Linked DNA regions of Paraglaciecola psychrophila 170. Each later gene encodes a partner of the first gene's protein in a complex. Links are inferred from orthologs where the notes say so. Each region holds a gene or a part of one and is shown on either strand. Other genes may lie near its edges.

Evidence for each region.
Region 2: the proteins of dapF (region 1) and rppH are in contact, whole or in part, in a solved structure (PDB 5YGU), measured with the Escherichia coli proteins. The link is inferred for Paraglaciecola psychrophila 170 from one-to-one orthologs.

What each region holds. Positions count from the first base shown.
Region 1 is NC_020514.1:5,039,791-5,056,400, forward strand. The notes cover bases 6,131-9,119. They hold dapF (diaminopimelate epimerase), read left to right. Parts: upstream 6,131-7,204; coding sequence 7,205-8,035; downstream 8,036-9,119. Other genes in these bases: lysA (diaminopimelate decarboxylase), read left to right, coding at 6,131-7,038; C427_RS22225 (DUF484 family protein), read left to right, coding at 8,057-8,722; C427_RS22230 (tyrosine recombinase XerC), read left to right, coding at 8,731-9,119. Also shown: C427_RS22180 (thiol-disulfide oxidoreductase DCC family protein), read right to left, coding at 1-116; C427_RS22185 (hypothetical protein), read right to left, coding at 206-1,336; flavodoxin FldB, read left to right, coding at 1,534-2,076; C427_RS22195 (CLCA_X family protein), read left to right, coding at 2,091-2,879; C427_RS22200 (ExbD/TolR family protein), read left to right, coding at 3,399-3,806; C427_RS22210 (phosphatase PAP2 family protein), read left to right, coding at 4,579-5,088; C427_RS26605 (lipoprotein), read left to right, coding at 5,628-5,786; more of lysA, read left to right, coding at 5,788-6,130; more of C427_RS22230, read left to right, coding at 9,120-9,624; C427_RS22235 (HAD-IA family hydrolase), read left to right, coding at 9,657-10,373; cysE (serine O-acetyltransferase), read right to left, coding at 10,406-11,185; uvrD (DNA helicase II), read left to right, coding at 11,304-13,472; C427_RS22250 (GGDEF domain-containing response regulator), read left to right, coding at 13,534-14,772; EamA family transporter RarD, read right to left, coding at 14,809-15,708; C427_RS28945 (hypothetical protein), read left to right, coding at 16,075-16,344. UniProt on the Escherichia coli protein: Involved in the succinylase branch of the L-lysine biosynthesis and in the biosynthesis of the pentapeptide incorporated in the peptidoglycan moiety. Catalyzes the stereoinversion of LL-2,6-diaminopimelate (L,L-DAP) to meso-diaminopimelate (meso-DAP).
Region 2 is NC_020514.1:4,765,834-4,782,250, reverse strand. The notes cover bases 7,438-10,233. They hold rppH (RNA pyrophosphohydrolase), read left to right. Parts: upstream 7,438-8,468; coding sequence 8,469-8,999; downstream 9,000-10,233. Other genes in these bases: ptsP (phosphoenolpyruvate--protein phosphotransferase), read left to right, coding at 9,316-10,233; mutH (DNA mismatch repair endonuclease MutH), read right to left, coding at 7,701-8,366; C427_RS20920 (aldehyde dehydrogenase family protein), read left to right, coding at 7,438-7,612. Outside these bases: tRNA pseudouridine(13) synthase TruD, read right to left, coding at 1-780; ispF (2-C-methyl-D-erythritol 2,4-cyclodiphosphate synthase), read right to left, coding at 777-1,271; ispD (2-C-methyl-D-erythritol 4-phosphate cytidylyltransferase), read right to left, coding at 1,290-2,006; cell division protein FtsB, read right to left, coding at 2,012-2,290; C427_RS20935 (TIGR04211 family SH3 domain-containing protein), read right to left, coding at 2,467-3,075; C427_RS20930 (CYTH domain-containing protein), read left to right, coding at 3,275-4,303; C427_RS20925 (acetolactate synthase large subunit), read left to right, coding at 4,517-6,157; more of C427_RS20920, read left to right, coding at 6,182-7,437; more of ptsP, read left to right, coding at 10,234-11,604; C427_RS20900 (thymidylate synthase), read left to right, coding at 11,662-12,495; C427_RS20895 (response regulator), read left to right, coding at 12,537-13,553; C427_RS20890 (sensor domain-containing diguanylate cyclase), read left to right, coding at 13,565-14,518; C427_RS26820 (putative transporter), read left to right, coding at 14,609-14,917; C427_RS20885 (AmpG family muropeptide MFS transporter), read left to right, coding at 14,899-16,170; C427_RS20880 (hypothetical protein), read right to left, coding at 16,237-16,417. UniProt on the Escherichia coli protein: Master regulator of 5'-end-dependent mRNA decay.

The DNA.
Region 1 (16,610 bases):
ATATCCACAAATAGGATATTTTGCTGTTTATCCAGTTGTTTTAATTTGTTCATTTCTATTGAACACAAAGGACAGTGACCATCATAAAAAATAGTGAGGGGTGGATTCTGTATCATTTGATCAGCAAAGTTACCGTAATATACTTCATCATACGTTGATAACTACATTGTGGATTACATTATATCATTACTAAAAACAGTTTGAGTTAATCGAACCATTTTGATTGTATCGGCACACTGAACAACAATGGTGCAAATATTTGGTAATGTGCACGATTTTGATCACACTGAATATTATTTATGTACACGGCCTTCCAAGGGTCGTTAATTAGCCATAAGGTGTTACCCATTACCGCTACACCCTCTATGGATGCATTGTCCATCACTTCATAGTTTTCACATCCCACACTACTTGTTTGGATTTCGGCAAAAAAGTCGATACCCAAAATGACAGTTTCTTTTTCACCCAATAAATCTACCACCCATAACGTTTCATCGTTTCTAGCTGCAACTAGCAAAAAGTCTCTACCATCGGGTGTTTGGTAATAGTCCATGCCGTTAATCGGATGATTACCGCTATCAAAAACGGGCAACTTCAAAGAAAAGTTCGACACAACTGCAAATTCATCTGAGTGCCAAAACTCACTTCCCATTTGTAGTGAAAAGATTCTGGCTTGTTTGTTATTGTCTTTTTCAATACCTATATATAAGGTGCGAGCTTGGCCAAATGCGAGGGCTTCAACCCCATCATTAGGGAAATTACCAATCTGCATATCAGCAGTAAATTGGATTGGACGAATGTGAGTCATCAACGCTGTATTATTGGCTTGTAATTCAAGCCTAACAAGTAACGTAGGATAAATTGTTGAGCCTGAATTTAAGTATTTTTGCTGGCAAGTCTCTGACATCGGTTCTGCGTAAGTCGCATCTTCTGTGACCACATAAATTACGTTGTCATCATCAGGGTCGACAACTAACGCTTCGAAATCAGGGTTATCACTTATATAAGCGGCAAAACAGCTTGTTTGCAATATTTCAGATAAAATCATTGGCAAATCAGGACCGCTTAACAAAGCATCATCTTTAGAGATAGTCCGCAAGCGCAGACGTTGTGAAGGATGAGCACTACGATCGCTCAAGGTCAACAAATCATCACGCCATTTCACCAAACCTGATGTCTGAGGGTTTAGCATCACTTGGCCATCTTGTTCCACAATCCAATGACCATTAACCTGCAGGTTTTGCTCTACTTGCTCTATCTGTGTCGACTCTGGCGTTTTCCCACAGCTAACTAATAGGCTGCAAATCCCTACCATAAAACCCACACTAGCTCTCATATACGGTCTAATCTCATCGTTATAAATTATTAATTAAATTTAAGTTTACCCTACACAAATTTATGAAGGAATATAAAATTGATCCATATAGGCAATTTTTATTATCCTTAATTACAAACAATATTTTGTAGCTCAGTAGCACCAAGGTATGCTGATAGTAGTGAATATATCTAAAAATAATCCCATGACAGGACAGTATGATTAATAATACATTTAAAATAGGCCTCTTTTATGGCTCTACAACTTGTTATACCGAAATGGCCGCTGAGAAGATTCAAGCTAAAATAAACCATTTGGTGGGTTATACCTGCATAGAATTGTTTAATATTAAAGATATCCCCCTGGCCCAAACTCAAAGTTTTGATACGTTGATTTTTGGTATTTCCACTTGGGATTTTGGCGAGTTACAAGAGGACTGGGAATCGACTTGGCAAGACATTGCGGGGCTAAACTTAGCAGATAAAACAGTGGCCATTTTTGGTTTAGGCGATCAGCTAGGTTATGCAGAGTGGTTTCAAGATGCAGTAGGTATGTTGCATGATGAACTGCTCGTATTAGGGTGTGATTTTGTAGGTTACTGGCCTAACCAAGGATACGACTTCATTGCCTCAAAAGCGCTCACCGAAGATAGTAGTTTTTTTGTTGGTTTAAGTCTTGATGATGAAAACCAATACGATCTAACTGATGAGCGCATCGACAGTTGGTGTAACCAGTTAATTGCTGAAATAAAAACATTGTAGTCGTTAATTTACAAATGTCAGACTCACGAATACACAAGCCTTTCTATCGTAACGGTCCCTCTCATCGAGATGGTGCTGATGTTAGTTTTCAAGATATCGTTAAAATTTTTGGCTTCCGCACTGTCACAATCGGCAAATGGGTCACGGCCGCAGAACAACAAATTGCGGCAAATCTATTTTTTGATGCATTGTGTGATTTAATGGATATTTTACAAGTACCAGAAGCAGTAATATCTCTAAACGGTAGCCTGTCTTTAGCCTTTGGTAGCGGCGGAAGAAAACATAGCAGCGCTCACTATGAGTCAAATACAAAGAAACTAGCATTAGCGAAAAATGCAGGGGGCGGGGCACTTGCCCACGAGTGGTTTCATGCTTTTGACCACTATATTTGTGATAAATTATTTGTTCAGGTGTCGCATGAACAGTTTGCGTCTCAATGTTGGTTACAAGACGAGAAACAAATATCTCATCCACTGAATATAAAGCTCAGTCAGTGTTTCGAAGCAATTTTTTTAGGCACAGATAAAAGCCAGCCGAATGAGTATATCAAGCGCAGCGCCCAAGCAGATAAATTGCTGAAAACGTTTTATTACGCTCGCCCGCAAGAGCTAGTTGCACGGGCATTCGAAGCATGTATTCAAGACCACTTCACCAAAAATGCATTTCTGGTACAGGGCACTAAACAAAGTCCAGAAGCGAAAATGGGGATTTATCCTGCAAAGGAGCTCAGAGCAACTATTTCTAAAAACATTTTGGATTATTTTTATTACTTGGGGCGTGGATTGAAAGTTGTAAAAACATAAAACGATTATTAACGCTGCATTTGAAATGCATTGAAGTTTAAATAACGGCTCATACACACCCCATTGATACTGAATTTCATGCACTTATATTACTCTTCCTTTTCGATATCGCATATAGTCATGGTTAATCAAGCAGCTAACCTTGAAGCTTTTCTAATACAAATTATCTATTACCATTACACAGCGCAACACCTGTAAGTAATATAGGTATACTTTTAACACTCTGTAATTCCACTTTCGATAAAATTGCTCGACTTCATGTTTAACATACGATGTTGCGTTACAAGTCTGACTTAAATTTTAGTTCTGCATCTTAAAAATCGACTCCCAATTTTTACTTAGAACAACAAATTGTAAAACCTACTGGATTATTTTTATCATTTGGGGCACGCTATGTGTAAGTGAAATGTCTTACAACCTGAGTGTTTTGTTGATTTTAAGTTAATTAATAGATGCTCTGAAGCTCAACTGCCTTTATACTAGGCAGTCTTGTTTTAACTCAATTGGCGATTTATACCGATGAAAAGAAAAAAGCACGGCAGCTCTGACGACGATGCTGCAATTGATATGACTCCCATGTTGGACATAGTGTTCATCATGCTTATCTTCTTTATTGTGACCACTTCTTTTGTAAAAGAGAAAGGTTTAGAAGTTAATCGTCCTAAAGATTCTAAAACGCCACCACCACCGACTAATGTTAAATCACTGTCCATTCGAGTAGAAGAAGACGGCACAATAGTCGTTAACGGCCGTCAGGTTGATATTCGCCGCGTTGAAGCTAACATTCAAAGCTTCTTGGCCGAAAATAACCAGGACTCAGCTGCGGTTCAGGCTCATCCAAAAGCCAAACACGGTGATGTAACTGAAGTTATCAACGAAGTAAAAAGAGCCGGTATTGCTAACGTCTCAGTATTGGTTGCTAAATAAAACCAAACTATTCAGTATTAATAAAAATGCTGCTATTCAATGAATAGCAGCATTTTTTTTGCCGATTTGTTGCTGAGGGTCAATTGTTGATAAATTATCTTTAAAATTTACTCAAGATCTAAAGGCTCTGGCGAGAGAATAATACCGGTACTGTCAGCATACAAATGGTCATTTGGCAAAAATGTTACACCACCAAAGTTAACTGCCACATCCATTTCACCCGTCTCTTGGTCGTCTGCACTGACGGGGATTGAAGCGATGGCATGAATACCAATATTTATTTCTTCGAGCTCATCAACTTCACGCACGCTGCCGTAACATACTATTCCTTCCCAACCATTATCAAAGGCCAACCGCGCAGCACTAGAATCAATCAAAGCTCGGCGCATGGAGCCACCACCATCGATTAACAAAATTTTTCCAAGTCCAGGTTGCTCTAAGGTTTTTAGCACTAAACCCTTGTCTTCAAAACATTTTATGGTGGTAATTTTCACCCCCATAAGAAACCCGACCGCCAAAACTCACAAACATGGGTTCAACCACGTCAACACTGTCGGCAAAGACATCACAAAGAGTAGAAGTATTGTAATCCATGTTTGTTCCTAATATAACTAAGTCAAGTATGAGTATACTGCTAGTACACAGCAAATCCAGCGTAAATAAAGTTTTAAGAGCGGTTTAACACTGTCATAAAGCCTTAGCAAAAGTGTCACCTATTTTTCACAGTTTCTAAATATTATGCTTGATGATAATCACAGTGCAGGTCTTATCAATGAAATCCTTAACACAACATGACGAAGCATTGTTTTATTGGGTGTTTAATCTTACAACAAATAGAGATTGCAGCTGGATAAAGTGGCTATCAAAAACTGGAGATGGTCAACTTTACCTCATTATTGGAGTGATGCTTTGGTGGTTGGAACCGCAACAAGGGCCATTATTTCTCTACTCTGGATTGTTAGCATACATGCTAGAAATCCCTATTTACCTATTGCTGAAGAATAGCTTAAAACGTGAGCGCCCATGTCATCATATAATTGAGCTTAATGCCCATATTGTGCCATCCGATAAATTTAGCCTACCTTCTGGGCATACTGCAGCTGCTTTTTTGATGGCATCTTTAATCGCCCATTTTTATCCTAGTCTAAGTGTTATTGCATATGTATGGGCAAGTTGCATCGGAGTAACCAGAGTGCTTTTAGGTGTGCACTATCCCAGTGATATTTTTGCAGGCGCACTATTGGGATTAGGTATTTCCACAATAAGTTTGTTGATACTTTAAAATCAAACAACTAATGAAAATTATCTTTGAATAAAATATAAGTAGCTACCACATTCGAATCAGACATATTAAAGTTCAAACTTACTATAATATTAAGCACCTGCACTTAACTGCATTGATGATATGAATACTTCATCTAGGATAGTTTTGGAAATATACATATCCAGAGTTTATCTTTATAAGATTTGCGCCAGCTTACTGATAAGCCTAAGGCTTATATATTAGCGGCTGCAGGCTAAAAAGTGACTTACCGCAAACCGAGTATTAATAAGTCAGGTATTAAAAGAGCAATGCTCAGCTATGAAACGCAACTCTATGTTGCAGATTAAAATGTAATACAACTATCAACTTCCCAGCGATATACTGAATATAACATCACGAAACTAAGTCTAAATTTAATCTTCCCCCAATTTTTTATCTTAGTTATTTCATATTGCATAAAATAAGCAATTCTAAGCCTAGCATCTCTTTGTTTTTACCCTCGGTAGTGACATGATTACAACTTATAAATTAACGGGTATGTTGTGATGGCAAACAGAATGAATTTGAAAACAATTGGCTTAGTTTCCTTGGCAGTAGTCATACTCACTGCCTGTGGCCAAAAACTTCCTTTATATTCGCCTAAAGAACCTGCCACAAACACCCCAACACCAGACTTAGAACCATCCACTGAGTCTGCCGAACAAGGAACAAATTGATATGGACTACTTTGCCTATAAAAATCAACAACTATTTGCTGAAGACGTAGCCCTTGAAACCGTAGCACACATTCACGGTACGCCTTGTTATGTATACTCAAAGGCCACAATTGAACGACATTGGCATGCATTTGATAGAGCAGCCGGTAGTCAGCCACACTTAATTTGTTATGCTGTGAAAGCTAATTCTAATTTGGCAGTGTTAAATGTGATGGCCAAATTGGGTTCTGGTTTTGATATTGTTTCTGGTGGGGAGCTAACACGTGTGCTCAAAGCTGGTGGTGATCCCAGCAAAGTAGTGTTTTCAGGGGTAGGTAAGACCCATGATGAGATTGCTTTTGCCTTAGAACATAATATTAAATGTTTTAACGTTGAATCACGCAGTGAACTGACCCGTATCAACGAAGTAGCTGAGAAAGCTGGTAAAAAAGCGCCCATATCGATTCGAGTTAACCCAGATGTTGATGCTAAAACTCACCCATACATTTCTACAGGCCTTAAAGACAACAAGTTTGGAGTTGAACGCCAACAAGCTGTTGAAATCTATAAATATGCGCATAGCCTGCCGTATTTAAATGTGATCGGCATTGATTGCCATATTGGTTCTCAGATAACGGAATTAACCCCTTTTGTAGATGCCCTAGATATATTGTTAGCCTTAATAGACGAGCTTGCTGAACACCAAATCCATATACATCATCTCGATGTAGGGGGTGGGCTAGGTGTAACTTATAATGATGAGAAGCCACCACACCCAGACCAATATACACAAGCTATCACTGAACGATTGAAGGGCCGAGAAGAGCTATTACTTATCTTTGAACCTGGCCGAGCAATCATGGCTAATGCTGGGATTTTGTTAACTAAGGTCGAGTTTCTAAAACAGGGGGCGGAGAAAAACTTTGCTATTGTTGATGCAGCGATGAACGATCTTATTCGCCCAGCGCTCTACTCAGCATGGCAAAATATCATTCCTTTAGATGCTGGACTTGAAAGAATCAAAGCTATTTATGATGTAGTAGGTCCTATTTGTGAAACCGGCGATTTTCTCGGTAAAGACCGAGAGCTAGCTATCGAACCAAATGATTACCTTGCAGTTCGCAGTGCGGGTGCATACGGTTTTGCTATGGCGTCAAACTACAATAGTCGATGCAAGGCCGCAGAAGTATTAATTGATGGCGATAAGATGCATCTAGTCAGAGAGCGTGAAAAAATATCACAATTATTTGAAAGTGAGCACATACCAACATAACTATTGGTTTATGGGTTTAAATATTTATTTAATAAATATTGCGATTATTTAGCCTGTATCAAGCTAAAGACATAGTCAGTCTTTCGCTGAAATGATATAACTATTTAATAATATAAAACACGTATGTTCTAAAGCGTGTTGACAAAAGTTTAGCTAAGTAGTCGCAATGCAAATCCAGTTTTCAAAGATGCATGGTCTGGGAAATGATTTTGTTGTTATTGATAATGTAACGCAAAACGTATTTTTTTCTAAAGAGAAAATTCAACAACTTTCGGACAGAAATTTTGGTATCGGGTTCGATCAACTTTTAATGGTTGAGCCACCTTATGATCCCGACCAAGATTTTCATTACAGAATATTTAACGCCGATGGTTCTGAAGTCTCTCAGTGTGGAAATGGCGCACGCTGTTTTGCTCGCTTCGTAAAAATGAAAGGCCTAACTAACCGTAATAAAATTGTAGTCAGTACCAAAGCGGGTCGTATGGTTCTCTATCTTGAGAAAGATGGGCAAGTAACAGTAAATATGGGGGTACCCGAGTTTGAGCCAAGTTTGGTGCCGATAAAAGCACAAAAGCGTGAAAAAACTTACATCATAAGAGCACAGGAGCACACTTTTTTTTGTGGTGCTGTTTCTATGGGTAATCCCCATTGTGTGTTGCTGGTAGATGATGTGGAAACAGCAGATGTGGAGACAATGGGCCCCTTGCTTGAAAAACATGAACGTTTTAGTGAAGGTGCAAACGTTGGCTTTATGCAAATTATCAATCATAGCCACATCAAACTACGCGTTTTTGAAAGAGGTGCTGGTGAAACATTAGCTTGTGGCAGCGGAGCATGTGCTGCAGTAGCTGTAGGGCAGTTACAAAACAGATTAAGTAAAGATGTAAGAGTTGATTTGCGTGGTGGTAGTTTAAAAATACGTTGGCAAGGTGGTGATAATGTATTAAAAATGACCGGCGCCGCTGAGCATGTTTTTGATGGATATATAAACTTATGAGCAAAGAGTCGCAAAAATAAAATGGATACAACGACTGCATATGAATCTGACAATCTACTTGATGCTGAACAAGTAGCCGCTTACTTACTTGAAAACCCTGAGTTTTTCACCCAATTTCCGCAGATTATTGAAAAAATCAGTATTCCCCATTCACACAAAGGCAGTGTATCTTTGGTGGAATTGCAAAGTGAACAGCTACGCAAAAAAGTCAGAAGCTTGAGTCATAAGCTGAATCAATTAATTTCCATTGCCAAACAGAACGAAGCCATTTATCGAGTCTATGCCGACTTAAATTTGCGTATCCTAAAGTGTACTAACCTTGATGATCTAAAATTTGTTTTGGAAGAGGTGATTCAAGAAAACCTGCAGTTAGCATCCGTCACCTTAAAGCCTTTCAAAGGTGCTCATGCGTTGCCTGAGATCCAGCGACGCTTATTTATCGAAAAACGCTTTAAAAGACATAAACTTTTCTTTGGACGTTTAAGTGAGCATGAACGCAAGTTATTGTTTGCTGATCAAGAAGCTAACTCAGTGGCTTTATTACTGATTGGGGATTTGGGTGAACTTGGAATTTTAGCAATAGGTAGTAAAGATCCAGGTCATTTTAATCCAGATATGGATACCTTACTGATCACCCAACTACAGCAATTTTTGGGTATCTTGTTACCTAAAATGCTGACCTATTAATTAATAAAATGTTGAGGCCAAGCCTACATACTTGGTTAGAAAAATATCTTGCGTATTTAAGGTACGAAAAAAATCTAGCGAGTAACTCGATAGAAAATTATCAGCGGCAGCTTATCGCAGCTTTCAGTAAACTCGATATTGAATGTTGGTCAACATTCAATACATCAGATATCCGTAGGATTCTGAACGATGCACGTAAAAGCAGCCTAAGCTCGCGTTCTATCGCTTTACGCTTATCTTCTATCAGAGGATTTTGCGCTTATCTAGTTCAACAAGGCCAATTAACACAAAACCCTGCATCTTCAATTCAAGCTCCTAAGCAGGCCAAACCCTTACCCAAACAATTAAATGTTGATGAGATGCATCAATTATTGGATATCAAGGAAGATGGCCTTCTAGCTTTGCGAGATAAGGCGATGATGGAACTTATGTATAGTTGTGGCTTACGTTTATCAGAATTGGCTAATCTCAATATAAAAAGTATTCAACCTGACAGACAGCTAAGAGTTATAGGTAAAGGTAATAAAGAACGTTTGTTACCTATTGGAAGAGTTGCTTTAGAAGCATTAAGTGTGTGGCTTAAGATAAGACCAGAACTAGCATCCAGTGAAGAGCCTGCCTTATTCGTCAGTATGTTAAAAAATAGGATCGGCACTAGGCAAATAGCGAAACGTATGAAATTGTGGGCGACTCGGCAAAATCTAGAACAATCTGTTAATCCACATAAACTTCGACACAGTTTTGCCACTCATGTTCTGGAATCAAGCTCAGATTTGAGGGGGGTGCAAGAGCTACTGGGGCATGCTAATTTATCTACAACCCAGGTATATACGCACCTGAACTTTCAGCATCTCGCCCACGTATACGATGGTGCCCACCCTAGAGCCAAAAAGTCTAAATAATTAGAATACTCAAAAAGAATAGATAGTCCTAAATGATTTATTATAAAAAACTTAAACCAATTCAAGCAATTACATTCGACCTGGATGACACTTTATATGAAAACACAAGTGTCATCATCAACGCAGAGCGTTCTTTACTTGAATTTATGCATAACCAATATCCTGCGACTAAACATGTGGCCAAAAATCTTTGGCGCGCACGACAAAAGATACATCTTCTAGCTAACCCATTATTAAAAAATGATATGGGTGAATTGCGTCGATTATCTCTTGAGTCTGGTTTTATGGAGTTGGGTTTATCCGGTAGCGAGCTAAAGACAGCTACCACAGAGTGCTTCGAACATTTCTATTTTCAAAGAAGCAATTTCACTATAAACAGAAGCATTCATTCTTTATTAGAAACACTATCGAATAACTTACCATTAATAGCCCTGACTAATGGCAACGTTAACCTTAAACAGATTGGACTTGAAAAGTATTTTAGCGCCTACTTTAAAGCTAGTTTGGAATTGCCAATGAAGCCACACAAAGCCATGTTTGATGCAGCACAAGCACACCTAAAGATCCCACACGAAAACATATTACATGTAGGTGATAATTTGCCAAAAGACATATATGGTGCACTTAGAGCGGGGTATCAAACAGCTTGGTATGCTGAGGATAGAAGTATGCAGATGCGCAGTGAAAAAGCACAGCTTTTACCTCATGTTCAACTGAGTAATTTAACCCAGTTGTTAGCATTTATCTAAAATATATCCGTCATTTTAAAAGTGATAAACGTTTAATCTTCTAAAATATTTTGTCGCATAGTTTCGCAAGGCTTCTGACAACTAGGCTTACCAACAATTTTAGCCGGGATACCGGCCACTGTGACATGCGGTGGCACATCATCTAACACCACACTTCCAGCGCCTACTTTGGCCCCCTCACCTATAACGATATTACCTAAAATTTTAGCACCTGCACCTATCATGACTCCTTCGCGAATTTTTGGATGGCGATCACCGGCTTCATTTCCAGTACCGCCAAGCGTGACAGATTGCATAATAGACACATTATTATTAATCACCGCGGTTTCACCCACCACAATGCCAGTGGCATGATCGAACATCACGCCTTGACCAATTTTTGCCGCAGGGTGAATATCCACCGAAAAAACTTCTGAGTTTCGACTTTGTATAAACAAGGCTAGATCCTTTCTACCCGCTATCCAGAGTTGATGCGCTAACCTGTACACTTGAATCGCTTGAAATCCCTTAAAGTTAAGTAATACGGTAAGAAATGAGTGCACCGCAGGATCGCGCTTAAACACAGCTTGAATATCACAAATTGCAGCGTCAACTATCTCAGGATGTATTAAGTAACTTTGTTCAAACATTTCTCTGACAGATAAAGCATTCATCACATCATCAGCTAGTTTGTTGGACAAAATAAAACTTAACGCTGTTTCGAAGTTACGATGAGCCAAAATACACGTGTGCACATAGCTTGCCAGCAAAGGCTCATTATTAACAAGCTGCTTTGCTTCGTCTTTTAACTGTTGCCAGAATTCAATACTCATATTTTCTCTGCTATATAATTTAAGCAATTACTCTTATATATAAGGTTGAGTTTAGTGTATTTAAATACAGTGTTGCTGATATACTGGAAATATATTTTTCTAATATATTTTGTGTGTAATGGATGTATCTCGACTTCTTGACCAGTTAAACGACAAACAACGTGATGCAGTGGCCGCTCCTGCATCTGACATGCTTATCTTAGCGGGTGCAGGCAGCGGGAAAACGCGAGTTTTGGTGCATCGTATTGCATGGTTAATGGAAGTTGAGGGCATTGCCCCATACGGTATTTTAGCAGTAACGTTTACCAATAAAGCCGCCAAAGAAATGCGCGGTCGCATAGAGCAGTTGCAAGGCAGCGCTCTGAATAGCATGTGGATTGGTACCTTTCATGGCATCGCGCATCGTCTGCTACGGGCTCATCACGCAGATGTTGGACTACCTCAAAACTTCACTATTTTAGACTCAGATGATCAATATCGATTGGTTAGACGCGTACTTAAAAGTCTTAACCTAGACGAAAAACACTGGGCTCCCAAACACGTACAGTGGTATATCAACGGCAATAAAGACGAAGGGTTACGTCCTCAGCATATCGAAACCCATGGTGATGCCACGCAACAAAAAATGCGTGAAATTTATCAGACTTACCAACAGACATGCGATCGAGCCGGGTTAGTCGATTTTGCTGAATTGTTACTCAGAGCCCACGAGCTGTGGTTAAACAATCCTTCAGTATTAGAACACTACCAAAAACGCTTTAGAACGATTCTGGTGGACGAATTTCAAGATACCAATAACATTCAATATGCTTGGTTGCGGATACTTGCCGCCCCCAGTAACAATATGATTATTGTTGGTGATGATGATCAATCAATATATGGTTGGCGTGGCGCAAATGTAGAAAACATCCAACATTTTTTACGAGACTTTAAAGGTGCGAAAACTATACGACTGGAACAAAATTATCGCTCTACTGGGAATATATTAAAAGCGGCCAATGCTGTAATTGATAATAACCAAGGCCGATTAGGCAAAAAATTATGGACCGAAGATAGCCCGGGAGAACTCATTTCTTTGTATGCTGGGTTTAATGAGTTAGATGAAGCTCGTTTTAACATTGCACGCATAAAAGAATGGCGAGACAACGGTAATGCCTTATCTGATTGTGCGATTTTATATCGCAATAATGCACAGTCACGCGTTTTAGAGGAAGCATTGTTGCAAGAGTCTATCGCCTACCGGATATATGGTGGCTTACGATTCTTTGAACGTCAGGAAATTCGGGATGCACTTGGTTATTTACGCTTAATTAATCAGACGATTGATGACGCTGCCTTTGAACGAATCGTGAACACACCCACTCGTGGCCTTGGTGATAAAACCCTATCACAAATTCGCGAGCTTGCTCGCGAGTCAGAACTATCCATGTGGGATGCCAGTTCCAGAATACTGGCTGAAAACCGCTTAACTGGCCGTGCATCTAATGCCCTTAGCTCCTTCACAAAATTAATTACGCAACTCACTCAAGATGCTGCAGCACTTCCTTTAGAGCAACATGCAGACTACGTGATTAAACATTCCGGTTTATTTGCCATGTACAAAGCAGAAAAAGGCGAAAAAGCTCAAGCTAGGATTGAAAACTTAGAAGAACTGGTCACCGCCTGTAAACAATTTGTGGTGCCAGAAGAAGCGGACAACATGACACCTATGTCTGCTTTTTTAGCGCATGCGTCTCTAGAGGCAGGAGATAACCAAGCAGATAAACATCAAGACGCTGTGCAAATGATGACTATTCACACTGCAAAAGGACTTGAGTTTCCACTAGTTTTTATGGCTGGTGTTGAAGAAGGCATGTTCCCAAGTCAGATGAGTAACGAAGAGCCTGGTAAAATTGAAGAAGAACGCCGCCTTTGTTATGTAGGCATGACACGGGCAATGCAAAAGTTATATATTACTTACGCCGAAAACAGAAGAGTATATGGACAGGACAAGTATCACACCCCGTCGCGTTTCATCAAAGAGATCCCTACCGATTGTATCGAAGAAGTGCGTTTGCGGACCACCATATCTCGACCGGTTCAAAATAGATTTACTCCAGTTACGGGTCATACCGCTTTCGAATCAACAGGCTTTCAACTAGGGGAGAGAGTGTCCCATCCTAAATTTTCCGAAGGCACTGTATTGAATTATGAGGGCAGTGGCGAACATGCAAGAGTACAGATTAACTTCGATGAGTTTGGGAGTAAATGGCTGGTCATGTCATTTGCAAAATTAACAAAAGTTTAATTTTCCAAAGCCAGAAAAGAATTAATCTGCTAAATTAAATTTTTCTACTACATTTTAACCCATGCAACGCAAAGTATTAATAGTCGAAGACAGCAAAACCAGTATGAACCTGATGCGAAGTCTTATAGCCAAGGCTCAGTTGCAGCCTATTTGCACCACTAGTTTAGTAGAAGCCAAACATGTTTTTTCTAGTTCCGCACCTGAAGAATACCTCTGTGCTGTGGTCGATTTTAATTTACCTGACGCGCCAAATGGTGAAGCGATAGACTTTGCTATTGAATCTTTTTTACCCACTATAGTAATAACTGGCAGCCTAGATGAGTCAACCAGAACTACTATTCTTAATAAACGTGTGGTGGATTACATTCCTAAAGAAAACGCACAGGTCTATGAATACCTGACGCGTTTGCTGAGTCGATTGGATAAGAATAAGAAAGTAGGGGTATTAGTAGTTGATGATTCTAGGGTCAGCAGACAATCTATGACCGCTCTACTTAGAAGACATAATTTCATTACCTTTGAAGCGGCAAGTGCTGAACAAGGCATGGAATCTTTGCGCAGCCATTCAAATATTAGGCTGGCTATTATAGATGAGAATATTCCAGTTATGTCCGGTATCCAGATGATTTCTGAACTGCGTAAAACCTATTCCAAAGAAGACCTTGGCATTATTGGTATATCATCAGATACCACCAGTGGCTTATCTGCCAGATTTATTAAAAGTGGCGCAACTGATTATTTGTATAAACCCTATTGCCACGAAGAATTTTTCTGTCGTATTATGCAAAACGTTGAACGCTTAGAAAATATTGCAACTATTAGGCGTGTATCTAACTCTGATTATTTAACAGGTTTACCTAACAGGCGGCACTTTTTTACGCGAGTCGCTGCAAATCTAAAAGTCACTCCTAAATCACAAAGTCTAGCGATTATCGATATCGACCATTTCAAAAAAGTGAATGACACTTATGGACATGATTGCGGTGATTACACATTGAAAGAACTGGCTAAGTTAGTTGCTGAATATTTTACAGATTACACTGCTGCACGATTTGGGGGGGAAGAGTTTTGTGTGTATTTTTCGAATACCGCACCCGAAAAAGTATTACAAATAATGGAAGGTTTCCGAAAGGCAATTGCGAATAAAGTGCTGACTTTTGAAAAACAAAGCCTATCTTGCACTGTTAGCATAGGCCTCACCCACAAAAGCAGGGGCGGTATAAACGCCATGATACGTTTAGCCGACCAGCATCTGTATATCGCAAAAAATAATGGAAGAAATCAATTAGTTGATGATTAAGCTGTTCTTTGCAACCGATCGTACCTAACCCTAAATTTAGTTTTGAATAATCCGTCTAGACTTTCGGTAGACTCGTAATGAATCGTAAACATAAATCAATAATCCTGACCACACACATACAAAAGTAATCATCCTTGTTGTATCTAACGGTTCCTGATAGATCATGACTGCTAGCAAGAACATTATACTTGGACCTATGTATTGGAAAAAACCTAATGTGGTATAACGGATACGCCTAGCTGCAGCAGTAAAACACAATAATGGAGCGGTAGTCACCACACCTGCCAATAACAACGTTATATTTAAGTTAAGACTATTTAGTGACATGTTTCCGCTTGTTGTATCCATGAAAATCCAATACAACAAAGCAAAGGGCAACATAATACAACTTTCAATCAATAAGCCGGGCATAGAGTCCACAGTCACTTTTTTGCGTAATAAACCATAAATACTGAAGCTAGTTGCTAAAACTAGGGCGATCCATGGAAGCTGACCATATGAAAACACTAGAAAAGCGACGCCTGCTAATGCTACAAAAACAGCCATTAACTGCAACCTAGTTAAGCTTTCTTGCAAAAAGAAACGCGCTAGTAACACATTGAACAATGGATTAATAAAATAACCCAAGCTAGCATCGAGCATTTTATCGTTATTCACAGCCCAGATAAAGATTAGCCAATTTACCGCTAACAATAATCCACTGATTGATAAGGTTACGATGATTTTTGGATCGCGGATGGCTTTAAACACTTGGCTAAACTTTTTTCGAACAGCCAACAGTAAACATAGCACCACCACAGACCACACTATTCGGTGCATAACAATTTCAAGCGCAGGGACACTCGTTAATAACTTAAAATACATGGGTGCGATACCCCACATTGTATAAGCGGCTAGTGCAAAAATAACACCTGCTTTTACTGATTTATCGTTCAACTATTTGACCTAGCTTTGACAGAGCTTCATATGGCGGGGAGTGTGCTGTAAGCATTTCATAAATGCAAACGAAAACCTAATAGAGGTAAAGTGACCATGAAAAAGAGCGGTGAGGTTTTGCACATTTTTGTTGTTAGGTTGTGTCAGTTTTGGTCGAGCTGCAGCACACCTTGGATCTTTTCAACGCAGATCTGTGAAAAAACCGGAATAGTTGTCTAACGATGCCTACGCCAAATTAATATTTTTAAGTCAAATTTTGCCTGGCCCTAGCTCCAGCCAATTTGGATTTGCAAAAGGTTTACATAAAGGAGGACTAGCCATGGTCTTGCGGCTTTTGTTGGCTTTACTCTACCATCATTTTTATTGATGTATTGGCTAGAAGTGTCGGTTGATCTAGATAACCCAGCAAGCTGGCTACTTTCAGTCAGCAGCAGACTAAAATTATTAGCTGTTGTTGTTGTGTTAGATGCAGTAATCACAATGTTCACAATTTTTTGCAACAGCCGCTTGTCTGTCTTAATAATGCTCATCAGTGTGCTATTGCTCGTCATCTATCAATCATTCTATATACAAATATCTGTGTTACTTATAGCGATGTTAATGTGCATAATCAGCAATAAAAGTTCAAGCGAATAAGCTAATATATTCCAGTTCCTAAAAAAGGTGTCTGGGCCACCAATGTTGCTACTTATCAGCATATTTTTATTCAGCCAATGTGACTCTATTGCAGGTGTGTTCGCGACATTTTATAAAACGGAAGTTTAGTCTACGGTGGCGGTCATGTAGTCTTGCCACATTGGCAGACGAGTGTTGATGATACACTGACAGAACAATAGTTCCTTTTTAGCTATGCAGCTGCTCAAGGAATATCCGGACCAATGTTCACTATGGCAACATTTATG
Region 2 (16,417 bases), 270 kb from region 1 along the record:
AGGAGCAGACAAATATATATCCCGCTGTGCTATGCGCTGAATAATGTTGTTATCTATAAGCTCTGCACAAAAGTAGCTATTACTGCCTGATAATTGCATAACATCACCAAGCAAAGGTTTATTTAGACAATCATTCTGCAATCTGCTGTTTAGCATTTCATTGAAGAGCCAAGAACGTAGAGCTGAAATAGCCATTGAACGTTTGTTTCGGTTACGGATAGATTCACCGCTCATCATTTTTTCAGCCAAGACTAAATTTCCGCCTCGAGGGTCATGCTTAGTGCTGCCAAACCGTTGTGAGCCATAATAATTTGGGACACCGCTCAGTTTTATCTGTTGCAGTCGCTCATCAATGCCGGATGTCGAGTTGAGTTGTCTGAGAGTAATATTAAATCGATTGCCTTTTAATACCCCAGTCCTTAGTTTTTTATTGTGGCGTATTGATTTGAGTATTTGCGCCCCTGGCTCATTGAATTGGGTCCAATCAAACTCACCTTTGCCCGGCAGATGCACACTAAACCATTGTTCAGTTTGCGCATGTTTGTCTTTGCGGCCAGCATAAGTTACTGCTCTTAATGGCAGCCGAGTAAATTTAGCAATTTGCTCGGCTAAGTAAGCGGTATTTAACCCGGTTTTACGTACCCACAAGTAGATATGTTCACCTTCGCCAATAGGCTCGTAGCCTAATATTTCGGTGACCTGAAAGTCTTCAGCAGAAGACTTAAATTGCCCGGAAATATTTAGCTTAGGATATTGATATAGCCAGTGATCTATTTTCATTGGGCAGTATCTAATTGTTGAGTCAGCAGAACCACCGCGTAAGCGGCCATACCTTCCTTACGGCCGGCAAAGCCTAATTTTTCGGTAGTTGTGGCTTTTACATTCACTTGTGCAATATCGGCACTTAAGTCTTCAGCAATATTTTTACGCATTAATTCAATATGAGGTGCCATTTTTGGGGCTTGAGCAACAATAGTCAGATCTAAGTTCCCGAGTTGATATTGCTGATCTGTAATAAGTTTATAGACGTGGCGAAGTAACTCGCGGCTGTCCACTCCTGCCAGTGTTGGGTCAGTATCTGGAAAATGTTTACCAATATCTCCCAATGCCAAAGCACCTAATAATGCGTCACATAATGCATGTAACACTACATCGCCATCGGAGTGGGCAATCAAACCCATATCATGCTCGATTTTCACTCCGGCAATTACAATAGGGCCGCTGCCGCCAAATTTATGCACGTCATAGCCATGGCCAATTCTAATACTCATACCTCAGTCAAATCTCCATTAATTGTTCAGCTTGTTTTGTGTTAGATAAAATTCGGCTAACAACAAATCTTCAGGTTGGGTGATTTTGATATTTGAGGCGCTTCCCTCTACTAACAATACTTTTTCGCCTAATAGTTCGATGGCAGATGCTTCATCAGTGATGTTTATCTTTTGCTCTGCGGCTGTATTTAAAGCTTTTTTTAACGCAGCCAGCTTAAAAAACTGTGGTGTTAAGGCGTGCCACAAGTGTTCTCTAGACTCAGTGTGTTTAACGATGTTTTGCCGGTTTACGTTGACATCAAAGGCTCTTTTCATGGTATCTCGGACGGGTGTTGCCAATATCCCACCGATACTGCCTTGTTCAGCTAATTGCAGCAGGGTGCTTAAATCTGTTGCAGCAAAACAAGGGCGTGCTGCATCATGTACTAACACCCACTCTTCATTATCTGATAGATAATTCAGCCCTGCTAACACTGAATCGCAACGTTCTTGGCCACCCTCAACCACCTCAATTCGCGGATGGCTAGCAATGGGTAATTGAGCGAATAATGTATCGTTTGGATTGAGTACTAGAATCACGCGTTGTACCTGGCTGTGTTCAAGTAAATTAGTGAGGGTATGTTCAATAATCGTTTTACCGGCAATATGCAGATATTGCTTAGGGCAATCTGTTTTCATGCGTTTGCCAATACCGGCGGCAGGTACAACAACAGAATATTGAGAAAGTGAAGGCATGAATACTAATCGTCAGAAGGCAAAATACGATAAAACGTCTCGCCTTGTTTTATCAATCCTAGTTCATTTCTAGCGCGTTCCTCAGCTGCTTCCAAGCCTATTTTCAAATCATGGATATCGGCTTTTAGCAAACTATTGCGCTGTCTTAAATTGGCATTATGGGTGACTTGTAGCGCCACTTCTTTTTTCATAATCATAAAATCAGGTACGCTATTTTTACCAAACCATAAACGATATTGGAGCAGACAAAATAGTGTGAACAAAACTGCCACCACCCATTTCATAATTTTTGTCTCCAATTCGTCGCCATTGGCTTATTATGCAGAGGTTTTGAGGGTAGGGCTAGTGGTATCAAAACCAGATGTTGTTCCTTAGCCAAAGAAAACTATTTAACTCATGAATTAGGCCGTTTTTTGGTTAAAAAATGTGGTTAATTTAGATTCTGTCAGACAATATTTTGTTACATCCAATTATCGTTTCTACGCCTTTTCTTAGGCAAGTAGGTAAGGATAATCCCTAAGAGTAAACTAATGACTGCAACAATTCCGCCGCGGGTAAACCATTCCATTTGTGCTGTTTGATCGTAATCAGCAAGAGTTTGAGTGATTTGTACGTTTTCTTTTTCAGCATCACTCAATTTCGTTTTTAAGTTCGTATTCTGGGAAGTAAGGTCAGCTATTTGTTGGTTGAGTAAATCATTACTCTCCCTTTGTTGTTGGATCGTTTGTTCAGTATCTTCTACTTGTTGTTGTAGACCAGGAACCAATGCTCTGACACTGCTACTAACACTAATAAACTCTGCATCGATCCAACCTGTTCGTTGTTTATCATCAATTATTTCCACAAAGTTTTTTTCTGCGTCTTCTTGCAGCAAAGTGACACGAGTGCCAGCTACAACAGTGCCTAAAATTCGGAAGTTGCGTCCAGGACCAGCATGTAAATAAGTAAATAAATCATCAGAAATATAACGAACTTCACCTTCACTATCATTCGGTTCTTGGGCCACCGCCTGAAGACTTAAAAGACTGCTAGCGATGCATAAAAAAACTAAAACTATTTGCTTGCGCATAATCAAAAAAACTTACTCCAAAAATATAACTGCAAATGGTATGGCTTGGCTAAAAGAAAGGCAAGGGCCTATTTGCGTTAAAGTCGATTGGGTTGCAGTACTGATGCGCTTTTGCGACAGTTCTTGATTGAATAGTTGAATTTGAAAGGCTAAGGTGCAATAAATTTATCGAAACCCACTTTATCAGCCAAAAGGTTTTATGGAATACGAAATTGAACTTAAATTACTCACCAATCAATACGCTGGTGATATTATTGAAACAAAGTTATTGCCACAACTAAATGCTAGCGTAATTCAAGAAACTCAAGTACTTACTAACCATTATTTTGATACACCAGATAGAATCCTAAAACAGCACAAAATTGGCTTGAGAATTCGAGGAAACAACCGAAAGTTTGAGCAAACCTTAAAAACCGCAGGAAACTCTGTGGGAGGGTTACATCAACGCTCTGAGTATAATGTACAACTCGATGAGTCAAAAAAGCAAAATGTTAGTGTGCCTGAGTTGAGATTGTTTCCAAAGTCAGCATGGCCCAAAACGGTTGATGTTGATGCTTTGCAAGCTAAAGTCGAAACACTTTTTAGCACCCACTTTGAGCGCCAAATCTATTTACTTAAATTCTCAGATGGCGAAATTGTAGAGTTGGTGTGGGATCTAGGTGAGGTTACATCGGGAAGTAAAAGTGTACCGATTTGCGAAATTGAAATTGAACTAAAAAAAGGCTCTACAGCAGCACTTTTCAAATTAGCAAAACTTATTGTTAGCCTGCTGCCTACCACTATTGGCAACGATAGTAAGGCTGCACTGGGATACAATTTACGTGATGGTTTGTCAGTCAAAAAGTTCGAGTCGTATCAACATAATCTGCCTAAAAATATACAACATGACGCTGCAGCATATGTCAGATTGTTAACAACACTGCTGCAAGAATTTCAAATGTTTTCAGCTGAAATAAGACGTCATTATAGTGCGGAATTAGCAACGACGATCCAACTGACATTAATTGCTTTAGTCGATAATTTTGACGAATTTAATCATCATTTCCCGTGTCCACCATTAGACAGCGTACACATGAGACTGAAGGATTTGAACGCTAATTGGTCTTTGGTTACACAACAAACCGATAAAGATTCTCTATATAACTTACTGGTAAAAGCGCAGACAACCCAGTTGCAATTAGACATCGTGCAGTGCTTAGTGGAACAACCTTGGTCTACTGATATTTAATTATATCTGCAATCAACTCAGTGGAAGTCCTTTATACGACTTATTTCTAAAGGCTAATTATTTATGAAGTTTGGTTGTATGTAAAAAAAAGATTTATCTAATCGTTTTTTTACACTTTACCCACACGAGTAACAAACAGACTATATAGATAGAAAACAAGTTAAGGCTACAACCTTATTGATTGTTAACCCTACAAAAACTATAGGAGCGCCCATGAAAGCGTCTGATTTATTTGTAAAAGCCCTGGAAGCAGAAGGTGTGGAATACATTTTTGGTATTCCAGGTGAAGAAAATCTCGACTTATTGGAATCTTTGCGAGAGTCACCAATCAAACTAATATTGACTCGTCATGAGCAAGGCGCAGGATTTATGGCTGCTACCTATGGTCGATTAACCGGTAAAGTTGGCGTATGTTTATCGACGCTTGGCCCAGGTGCAACGAATCTAGTTACGCCTGCTGCATATGCGCAATTAGGCGCAATGCCCATGTTAATGATTACTGGGCAAAAGCCGGTTAAAACCAGCAAACAAGGGCGTTTTCAGGTAATAGATGTGGTCGATATGATGCGTCCTATCACTAAATACACCACCCAACTTGTGAGTGGCGATCGTATTCCTTCTGCAGTGCGCGAAGCGTTTAGACTTGCCCATGATGAACGTCCTGGTGCGACGCATATTGAATTACCAGAGGATATTGCGGCTGAAGACACTAGTGCTTATTTATTAACACCTAGCGTGAGTAGACGCCCTATTGCTGAATATAAAGCAATAAACAGAGCTGTAGAGATGATTGAAACGGCTAAGTCACCATTACTGCTTATCGGAGCTGCAGCTAACCGAAAATTAACCTCTAAAATGCTTAAAGAGTTAGTAAGTAAAACCGGCATTCCTTACGTCACCACGCAAATGGGTAAAGGTGTACTCGACGAAAGAGATGATTTATTTATGGGCAACACCGCCTTGTCAGCGGGTGACTTTGTGCACCGTGTCATTGACCGCGCCGATTTAATCATCAATGTTGGTCATGATGTGGTAGAAAAACCGCCTTTCTTTATGAACAATGATGGTCAGCAAGTTATACACATAAACTTTGAACCAGCAGCGGTCGACCCTGTGTATTTTCCCCAACTAGAAGTAATTGGCGATATAGCCAATACTATTTGGCAGATGAAAGAGCAGATTGTTGCTTCAGCCAACTGGGACTTTAGTTTCTTTTTTAAAGCCCATAACGCTTACCTTACACATAAAGCTGAAAGTGAAAACGATGATCGTTTCCCCATTTTACCGGAACGTTTCGTCAGAGATATTCGCAGGGCGATGCCTGATGAAGGCATAGTCACTCTCGACAATGGGGTATATAAAATTTGGTTTGCACGTAATTACCCTGCAGCTTTGCCTAACACATTATTGCTAGACAATGCCTTAGCAACTATGGGCGCTGGTTTACCCTCAGCCATGGCAGCTAAATTGGTATATCCAGATAGACCCGTGATTTCAGTATGTGGTGACGGTGGATTTATGATGAACAGCCAAGAGTTAGAAACTGCTGTGCGTCTTAAGTTACATATAGTGGTGATCATTCTGCGTGATGATGCTTATGGCATGATCAAATGGAAACAAGCTAACATGGAGTTTGAAAACTACGGTTTGGATTATGGCAATCCCGACTTCGTTAAATATGTAGAAAGTTATGGTGGCAAAGGCTGGCGTATTGCTGCAGCTGATGAGTTGCTACCCCAAGTGCAAAAATGTTTAGCTGAGCCAGGTGTACATTTAATTGACGTGCCTGTGGATTATTCGTTAAACGATAAAACCCTGAATCAAACACTGCGCATTCGTAGTGCATCTATTTAACCCAGATATTACTTAGGAGAATTTATGTTAGCAAAAGCTTACCCTTATTATCTGGCTAATGAAGCCGTATTTGCCAATCAAGATTTGGCAGTAACCAATAAATACACTAATGAAGTAGCGACTCACACTGCTCTTGCTGATGCTAAGGTTATTGACCAAGCAATTGCAGCGGCAGCAGCAAGTCAGCCTTTATTAAATAAAATGGCCCCCTACGAGCGTCAGAACATTCTTAATCACTGTGTAAAGCGTTTTGAAGAAAGATTTGACGAATTGGCCCATGCTTTATGCATTGAAGCAGGTAAACCCATTAAAGATTCTCGCGGTGAAGTGACTCGCTTAATTGATACCTTCAGAATTGCTGCTGAAGAATCGGTGCGTATGCATGGCGAAGTCATAAACCTTGAGATTACGCCTCGTGCTAAAGGTTACACTGGTATGTACAAACGCGTGCCAATTGGTCCATGTTCGTTTATCTCGCCTTTTAACTTCCCATTAAATTTAGCCGCTCACAAGGTGGCACCAGCTATCGCCACAGGTTGTGCTTTTGTACTTAAGCCGGCCAGCAGAACGCCGCTAGGTGCTTTGATTATTGGCGAAGTATTAGCTGAGACTGACCTTCCTAAAGGTGCATTTTCGATTCTTCCATGTAGCCGTGACGGTGCAGATTTGTTCACCACAGATGAAAGGTTCAAGTTACTAAGCTTTACAGGTTCGCCGCAAGTTGGTTGGGAGCTAAAAGCCAAAGCCGGTAAGAAACCGGTGATCCTAGAGTTAGGCGGTAACGCGGCTTGTGTGGTTGATGCTGACACGGATTTAAACGATGCAATCGAACGTATTGTATTCGGTGCTTATTACCAGTCCGGCCAAAGTTGTATCAGTGTTCAACGAGTCATTGTGCATGAGTCAATCTACGCTGAATTCAAACAACGATATACCGATAAAGTCGCAAACTTAGTCCATGGTGACCCATTAAATGAAGATACCTTTATTGGGCCGATGATTTCAGAATCAGAAGCTTCACGATTAGATACCTGGATACAAGATGCTGTTGGAGCGGGTGCTAGTTTATTATGTGGCGGTAAACGCGAGGGAAACATGTTGCAAGCCACCTTATTGGAGAACGTGCCAAATGATGCGGCCATCAATACCGAAGAAGCTTTTGGCCCAGTTTCTATTATCAGCTCATTTAGTGATTTTGATGAAGCGCTGAAAGAAGTGAATAACAGTCAATTTGGCCTGCAAGCAGGGGTATTCACTAGGGATATCTACAAAGCCCATCAAGCTTGGAACGAGTTGGATGTAGGTGGCGTGGTCATCGGAGACGTACCAAGCTGGCGAGTAGACAACATGCCTTATGGCGGCGTGAAAGAGTCAGGCTTAGGCCGCGAAGGCATTACCTTTGCTATGGAAGATATGACTGAGATTAGGTTGATGGTGCTAAGGACCCCAAGTTAACATTTGATGCCAAGCATTTATGTAGCGATAAGCTTGAGTGCAAAGCTCAGGCTTGTCGTTAACGTCCTTCATTTTTAAAGTAAAGTATCTAAGATTTGTCGGGTAAATTCTTTTTTAAATAAAAGCCTCTTGGTCTGGTGTTAATGACCTGACCATTTTTACCAATAGCTTCAGTTAATGCACTGCCATTGGCAGCTTTGGGACGTAATTGTAGATATTGACCGTGCCTTGCGGTAATACTTTCGATATGGCCAAGGGCTATCATTTCCATCAACTCTTCCCAATCAGTATTTAATTGATTATTTTGAAATGCATTGGGCGACCATAAAAAAGGGGTCGCGATACATCTATCTTGTGGGGGGACTTCTCTTCTACCATCGATTGGCACCCAAAGTACTTGTTGAATTTTATTTTTGACGCTGCTGGTCTGCCATTCTATACCGGCTATATTGGTTAACGGTGCATAACATACATAGGTGGTTTCTAAAGGCTTGCCATGTTCGTCTATAGGAATGGTTTTTAACTCAATGCCTAATTGGGCAAAATCTTGTTGGGTCTTAGAGCCTGCGCTGGCTCCGAGGCACAGTTCAATGAGTTGACCGGTCCAGCCTTTTTCTCGCTTGAAATTTACGGGCACTTTGATACGCGCAACTTCGGCGACTTCACCTAGGGTAAGTCCTGCTAACATTTCTGCTCTTTGCATTAGCTCTTGGATAGATTTAGGTTCGGTCTTTGGCATACTAAATATTTTCATTTGGGCCCGTTAGCTTATATATACTTTTTTTATTACTTTGAATGCGCAGTAGTTTATGGAAGAATGCAGCATATTAAAAGAATTGAGTTCTCGGGAGTCTAAGTGATTGATGCCGAAGGATTCCGCGCCAATGTTGGCATAGTGATTTGCAATGAGTTAGGCCAGGTTTTTTGGGCAAGGCGCTATGGGCAGCATTCTTGGCAGTTTCCGCAAGGCGGAATCGATGAAGGTGAAACTGCCGAACAAACGATGTATCGCGAACTCCATGAAGAAGTAGGTTTAAAGCCAGAACATGTAAAAGTTATGGCTGTTACCAAGAATTGGTTGCGTTACAAACTGCCTAAGCGATTGGTTAGGCAGGGAAGCAGTCCTGTTTGTATCGGACAAAAGCAGAAGTGGTTTTTACTGCAACTTGTCTGTAAAGAAGAGGATGTGGACTTATTACAATCAGGCCATCCTGAATTTGACGACTGGCGCTGGGTGAGTTTTTGGTACCCGGTGCGCAATGTGGTTTCCTTCAAACGGGATGTGTATCGCCGTGTGATGAAGGAGTTTTCACCTACTGCTATGCCTGATATTATAGGGCAAAATCAGGGTGGCTATCAAAAATCAAAGCGTCGTAGAAAGGCCTAATTAAAATGGCGTATTGACTTTTAGTATTGCGCCGAGGTTCTCCTCAAGATGCGCTCAATCAAGTCAAAATCAGTGATGTTTGGTCATCCAAATAAACGGATTTTTAAAGCTGAGAGAGGGTATTTTGAGGAAAACCATTCGGGTCGGTATCCGAGTAATGGGCAATTTATTAGCCTAAATTCGTCGTTCACTTTTCGTTTATAATGACTAAACGAAAAGTGAACGCCTAGGTATCTAAATAAATGACCTGAGTCTCGGTGATATACGAAAAATCAATACGCCCTTCACCTTCAGACATGAGAGATAAATACTTCTAATGTTAACCACGCTTAAACGCATCGTTCAAGAAGTGAATCAAATCCCTGTATTTGACGATGCTTTAAGCTGTTTGGCAAACAGGTTGATAGAAGCTTTAAAAGTTGACTCATGTAGTATTTATTTAGCTGACTACGAACATCAGCATTTTATGTTGGTCGCGACTGAAGGCTTAGCAAAAAGTGCTGTGGGCCAAGTTTCTATTGGTTTTTCTGAAGGTTTAGTCGGCTTAATCGGCCAACGTGAAGAGCCACTCAATATTAGCGATGCTCAAAGGCATCCTCGCTTTAAACATTATCCAGAAGTACAAGAAGATAATTACCACGCTTTTTTGGGTGCGCCGATAATCCATCAACGCAAAGTATTAGGCGTGTTAACACTTCAGCAGCAACATAAAAGACGCTTTAGTGAAGACGAAGAAGCGTTTTTGGTGACACTGGCGATGCAATTGGCAGTTGAAATTGCTAATGCTAAAGCGCGGGGCTCGATTAATCTTTTACAAGAAAATATTCCCAAAGATTGGCAAAAATCGTTAAAGGGTGTGCCAGGCTCTTCCGGACTAGCCAGTGGTGTAGGCTATTTACAAAACATGATGGTCAGTATTCGTAATCATGTTCCTAAGCGCAGTAAAAATAAGCAAACACAAGTTCAAAATTACCGTCAGGCAGTGAAACAAACCCAAGCCGATATGGCCATTTTATCTGAGCGAATTCAGGGTGAAGTACCTGATGATGTGCGTGCCATTTTTCAGCTTTATTACCACTTGCTTGATGCAAACAGTCTAGGTCGAGATGTTGAAAAAGAAATTAAATTGGGATGGGATGCGCCTACCTCTTTAAAAATGGTTGTAGAGAATTATATCCGTCAATTCCAAGCCATGAATGACCCTTATATGCGCGAACGTGCTGTAGATGTTGAGGATATGGGGAATCGGGTATTAGCCAATATAATGGGCATTAGTGCTAAAAATCTGGTGAAACGAGAACCACCGGAACATTCGATTCTTGTTGCTGAAGAAGTTACTGCCGTAATGTTAGCGGAATTTCCTAGTGAAAAGCTCATGGGCATAGTGTCGATGCGTGGTTCAAATAACTCCCATGCAGCTATTATGGCCAGAGCCATGGGTGTGCCTGCTGTGATGGGGCTGAGTAATATACCTATTGCTTTGCTGAACGAAAAAGAAATTTTACTCGACGGCTACACGGGTGACGTAATTGTTTCGCCAAATGCCACGATTAGGCGTGAGTTTGACCAGCTAGTGCTTGAAGAGCAATTGTTATCTGAGCGGATTCGTTCTGAAGATACTTTGCCGGCCATCACTACTGACAACTGTGAAATACGACTCTTTACCAATGCCGGTTTGTCACTTGAAGCAGAAAAAAATGATAATCCATTTTCTGATGGCGTAGGGCTGTTTCGCACTGAAATACCTTTTATGATGCGTGAACGATTCCCCACTGAACAAGAGCAAGTAGAGTTATACAGAACTCTACTTGAAGCTGAGCCTAACAAGCCATTCACTATGCGTACTTTAGATGTGGGGGGAGACAAACCTTTACCTTATTTTCCTATCTCTGAAGAAAACCCATTTTTAGGTTGGCGAGGGATTCGCCTGACACTCGATCACCCTGAAATCTTTTTAGTGCAAATTAGGGCGATGCTACGAGCCAGTATTGGTTTGGATAATTTAAGTATTATGTTGCCGATGATAACCTCGGTCAGTGAAGTTAGCGAAGCTAAACGTCTTATTAGGCAAGCTTTTTATGAGGTTGAAGAAGAGGCGCAAGAGCATGGTGAAAGCCTACAGATGCCTAAAATTGGGGTGATGCTTGAAGTACCAGCGGTTCTTTATCAGCTACCTCAGCTATCTAAAATTGTTGACTTTTTCTCAGTTGGAAGTAACGATTTAACCCAATATTTATTAGCGGTAGACCGCAACAACTCACGCGTGGCTGAACTATACGATAGTTATCACCCTGCGGTATTAAGCGCTTTGCATACCATTGCTAAACATTCTGAATTATTTCAAGTGCCGGTGACTGTTTGCGGTGAGTTAGCGGGAGAACCCGGTGGTGTTGTATTACTACTTGCAATGGGGTATCGAAAGCTCAGCATGAATAACCATAACCTACTCAAAGTGAAATGGATAATACGCAATATTCATCTTGGTAGTGCAGAACAATTGCTAGCCAAAGTGTTGACCTTAAATAATCCACAAGATGTGCGTGAAGAAATAAATAATTATCTCGAATCAATTGGTTTAGGTGGCTTGGTTCGTGCTGGAATTTAAGATAAATTAAATCTTTAAGTGCAATGAAGTAAATGAAGTAAAGAGAGACGAGTAAACATGCAACAGTATTTACAACTAATGCGTCACGTATTAGACACAGGCGTTAAAAAAGAAGATCGAACCGGTACAGGTACTCTCAGTGTGTTCGGTTACCAGATGCGTTTTGATTTGAATGCAGGGTTTCCTTTGGTCACGACTAAAAAGTGTCACATGAGATCTATTATTCACGAACTTTTATGGTTTTTAAAAGGCGAAACGAATATCGCTTATTTGTCTGAAAATAATGTCAAGATTTGGGACGGATGGGCTACCGATGACGGTGAATTAGGACCTGTTTACGGAAAGCAATGGCGCAGTTGGGAAGGGGTAGATGGACAAGTTATTGATCAAATCAGTGAGCTAGTTCAACAAATCAAAACCAATCCAGACTCAAGACGGTTAATTGTTAGCGCCTGGAATCCCGCTGTATTACCAGATACTTCTTTTTCGCCTAAAGAAAATGCTGAACAGGGCAAGCAGGCATTACCACCCTGTCATACGATGTTTCAGTTCTATGTATTAGAAGGCAAGTTATCTTGTCAGTTATACCAACGCAGTGGCGATATCTTTCTGGGTGTGCCTTTTAACATTGCTAGTTATGCGCTGTTAACCATGATGTTAGCACAAGTCTGTAATTTACAACTGGGAGATTTTATTCATACCCTGGGCGATGCTCATTTATATGTAAATCACCTAGAACAAGCAAGTTTACAATTAACTCGTGAACCTTACCCCTTGCCAAAAATGATAATTAACCCTAGTATTCACGATATATTTGCGTTTGGAATCAATGATTTCGAATTAAAAGACTATCAGGCACATGACCACATCAAAGCACTGGTGGCTATTTAAATTGTTCATTAGACAGATCAGAATTAGGTGATAAAGTCCATATGACTACTCCTGTACTTATTTGTGATGATTCGAGTTTTGCTCGTAAACAAATGCAAAGATCTATTCCAGATGGATGGGATGTTGATATAAGCTTCGCTGAGCATGGACAGGAAGCATTAGAAATGATCAGAGCTGGTAAAGCGGATGTGATGTTTCTAGATTTAAATATGCCTATCATGGACGGCTACGAGACCATGCAAATCATCAAGGATGAGGACTTGCCTACCATGGTTATTGTGGTGTCTGGTGATGTGCAGCCGGAGGCTCGCGCACGCATGCTGGCATTGGGGGCATTAGAGTTTATTCGCAAGCCAACCGATAATGCTAAACTAATAGAAATTCTGGTTCAATTTGGATTGTATTCGGGTGAAGCATCAGCCAGTAAACGTGCTGAAGACGTTGAACCTACTGCTAAAGATTCCCATACAGAAAAATTAGATGTTTATCGTGAAATGGCTAACGTGGCGATGGGGAAGGCCGGTGAAAGTTTAGCTACACTTTTGGGTGAATTTATTGACCTGCCTATTCCAAATGTTAACTTGATTACTAATACTGAATTACACATGGCTATAGCCGATATTCAGCGTAACGAAAGTGTGTCAGCAGTATCACAAGGTTTCATTAGCGCTGGTATTAATGGAGAAGCGTTAGTTATTTTTAATGACTCTAACTTTGGTAATATGGTCAAGCTTCTTAAATATAGCGATGATAAAAGTAGCCATTCATTGGAGCTTGAAGCCTTGATGGACGTGTCCAATATTTTGATTGGAGCTTGTTTAAGAGCACTCTCAGAACAGCTTCACTGTGTATTTAGCCATAATCATCCGATTATTTTGGGCCGACACTGCGATCTAGACGATATCCTCAAAACGACGACACATAGAAAAGAAGATATGTTGGCAATCGAAATTGCCTACTCTATTAAAAGCCAAAATATAAACTTTGACTTGTTACTCTTATTCCCGAACAAATCTATCGACTTAGTATTCGATAAACTTGTCACATCCCATTATTAAGGTCTGATTTTATGGCAGTTGATAGTAGTTTGGCGGAAATGCATTGGAAACACGACCTTCTCGGTTCTATTGAGGTAGGGATTGTGGTGTTAGATAAAGACTTTAATGTGCAGGTGTGGAACCAATTTATGGAAAACCACAGCAGTATTGTGCCGGGGATGATTCAAAACAAAAACTTATTTGAGTTTTTTCCTGAAATAGATGAAGAGTGGTTTACTCGCAAAGCGGCTCCAGCATTTTCATTAAAGAGCCCGGTATTTATTATTTGGGAGCAGCGTCCGTACTTATTTCATTTTGACTGCAATCGTCCCATCACTTCCCAAGCTAATCATATGTACCAAAACATCACGATTTTTCCGTTAGCATCTTTGACGGGTAAAGTAGAGCAGGTGTGTTTGGTGATATACGATGTGACAGATGAGGCAGTAAGCCGCTTGGGTATGCAATCGCTCAATAGCCAGTTGGAAAAAGTTAGCCGCGTCGACGGTTTGACAGGACTTTACAATAGACGTTTCTGGGAAGAGCAGTTTGTGATGGAGTACAAGAGAGATAAGCGCAGTGAAAGCCCTTCAGCGCTTATAATGTTGGATATCGACAATTTCAAGAAAGTGAATGATACTTATGGCCATCCTGCCGGTGATGAGGTCATTAAAACTTTGGCTGGTATTATCAAAAAAGCTACCCGAGAAACGGATCTTGCTGGTCGTTACGGGGGTGAAGAGTTTGCTGTCATACTGCCCGATACACCTGTTGCTAACGTAGAGTTTGTAGCCGAGCGTGTTCGCCGTTTAGTTGAGAAATGTGTTGTGGTTCATGATGAGATGAATATTTCATTCACTGTCAGTATCGGCATTGCAGGTTTTAAACATACTTATAAGGATAGTACACAATGGTTAGATATGGCTGATAAATCATTATATCAAGCAAAAGCTGCGGGCAAAAATCGAGTTATACTTGCTGAGTAGACTTGACCACAAGTTGTGCCCTAGTGATGGGATACTGCCAATACCAAGCCAAGACTGTTACCTTAATTACGATTACGAAATAACCTGTTAATGAATGATATCCCTAATACTTCGCAAGCAACTTGGTTAGATACCCTAAAGTCGTTTAAACATCCTCGGGTTATCACAATGTTGTTTTTTGGCATTTCAGCTGGATTACCTTTGTTATTGTTATTTTCATCTTTAAGCTTGTGGTTACGTGAGGCGGGAATAGATCGTGCAGCAGTCACTTATTTTAGTTGGGCTGCCTTAGGTTATTCTTTTAAATTTGTTTGGGCACCTTTGGTAGACAGCTTACCGCTTCCAATTTTAACTCGTTTTTGGGCCGCCGCCGAGCTTGGATGTTATTTTCACAAGTGATGATTATGCTAGCAATTGTCGCTATGGCCTTTGTTGACCCAGCCACGCAAACCTTAGTAGTTATTGCATGGGCAGCGATGTTATTAGGCTTTTCATCGGCGACCCAAGATATAGTGATTGATGCCTATCGAATTGAGTCTGCCGATACTCAGCTGCAAGCATTAATGTCATCTAGCTACATTGCCGGTTACAGAATCGGTATGCTGATCGCCGGAGCTGGCTCCTTGGTGTTAGCCAGTTATTTTGGCTCGAGCATGGGTGAATATGATTATCTGGCGTGGCAAACAACCTATCTAATTATGGCTGCGATGATGTCGATCGGAGTGATAACCACCTTAGTGGTCAGCGAGCCGCAATCAAATCATCTCACTCAAGCACAAGATAAGCACCACCAATTAGGTTTTTTCTTGTTGTTTATATTTGCCGTCAGTGGCTTTGTGGCTAGTTTTTATTTGACGGCATCTGATGCAGTATCGGTAAAAGCAGCATTAAGTACGCTGATTACTAATAGTTATTTAGCCGGTGCACTGGTTGAGCTTGTTCGCTTAGCCTTAGCCTTAATAGTTGCTGGTCTTATTGCTAAAATAGTAATTGCTAGCGGCCTAGTGCAACAAAAAGCAATCCTTGCCACTTATGTGGAACCGGTGAACGATTTTTTCCAAAGATATGGCTGGTCATTGGCGTGGTTATTATTAGCCTTGATTGGTTTGTACCGAATCTCCGATATTGTGATGGGCGTAATAGCTAATGTGTTTTACCTCGATTTAGGTTTTACCAAACCTGAAATTGCCAGTGTTGTGAAAACCTTTGGTTTAATAATGACCATTATAGGTGGGTTTTTAGGCGGCTTATTGAGTGTGCGCTTTGGTGTATTGAAAATTTTGTTTTTAGGTGCATTATTGTCGGCGATAACCAATCTATTATTTATGTTACTTACTCAAGTCGGCAATGATATGACTTTGTTGTATGTGGTTATTTCTGCAGATAATTTATCTGCAGGTTTAGCTAGTGCTGCCTTTATTGCTTTTTTATCTAGTCTGACCAATATTTCATTTACTGCCGTGCAATATGCTATTTTCAGCTCATTAATGACTTTACTACCAAAAATATTAGGTGGCTATTCAGGCACAATTGTTGAATCAATAGGTTACCAACACTTTTTCTTAAGCACTGCATTGATGGGGATCCCTGTATTAGTATTGATTGTGTTGGCCAATAAACGCTTTGATATACATCGTCTTGGAAAAAGGTGAATACCTTGTACCTGAAAATTTATAATATCCTCAAGATGTTGCATTAATACAGGAAATTAAAGAAGTCTAGGGTCTTATTCCAATGCAGTCCAATGGCAATGGATACATCCCTTTACTTTCAAGACAATCTAGGCACGTTTCTAATTCGCCTCTTAAGTAGGGATCTTCAATCAGCGTTCGCTGCGGCCAGTAATGTATTTGGTGTAATACATGCCAAAACACTTGCTCGGTGCTTTCGTAAGGCAGA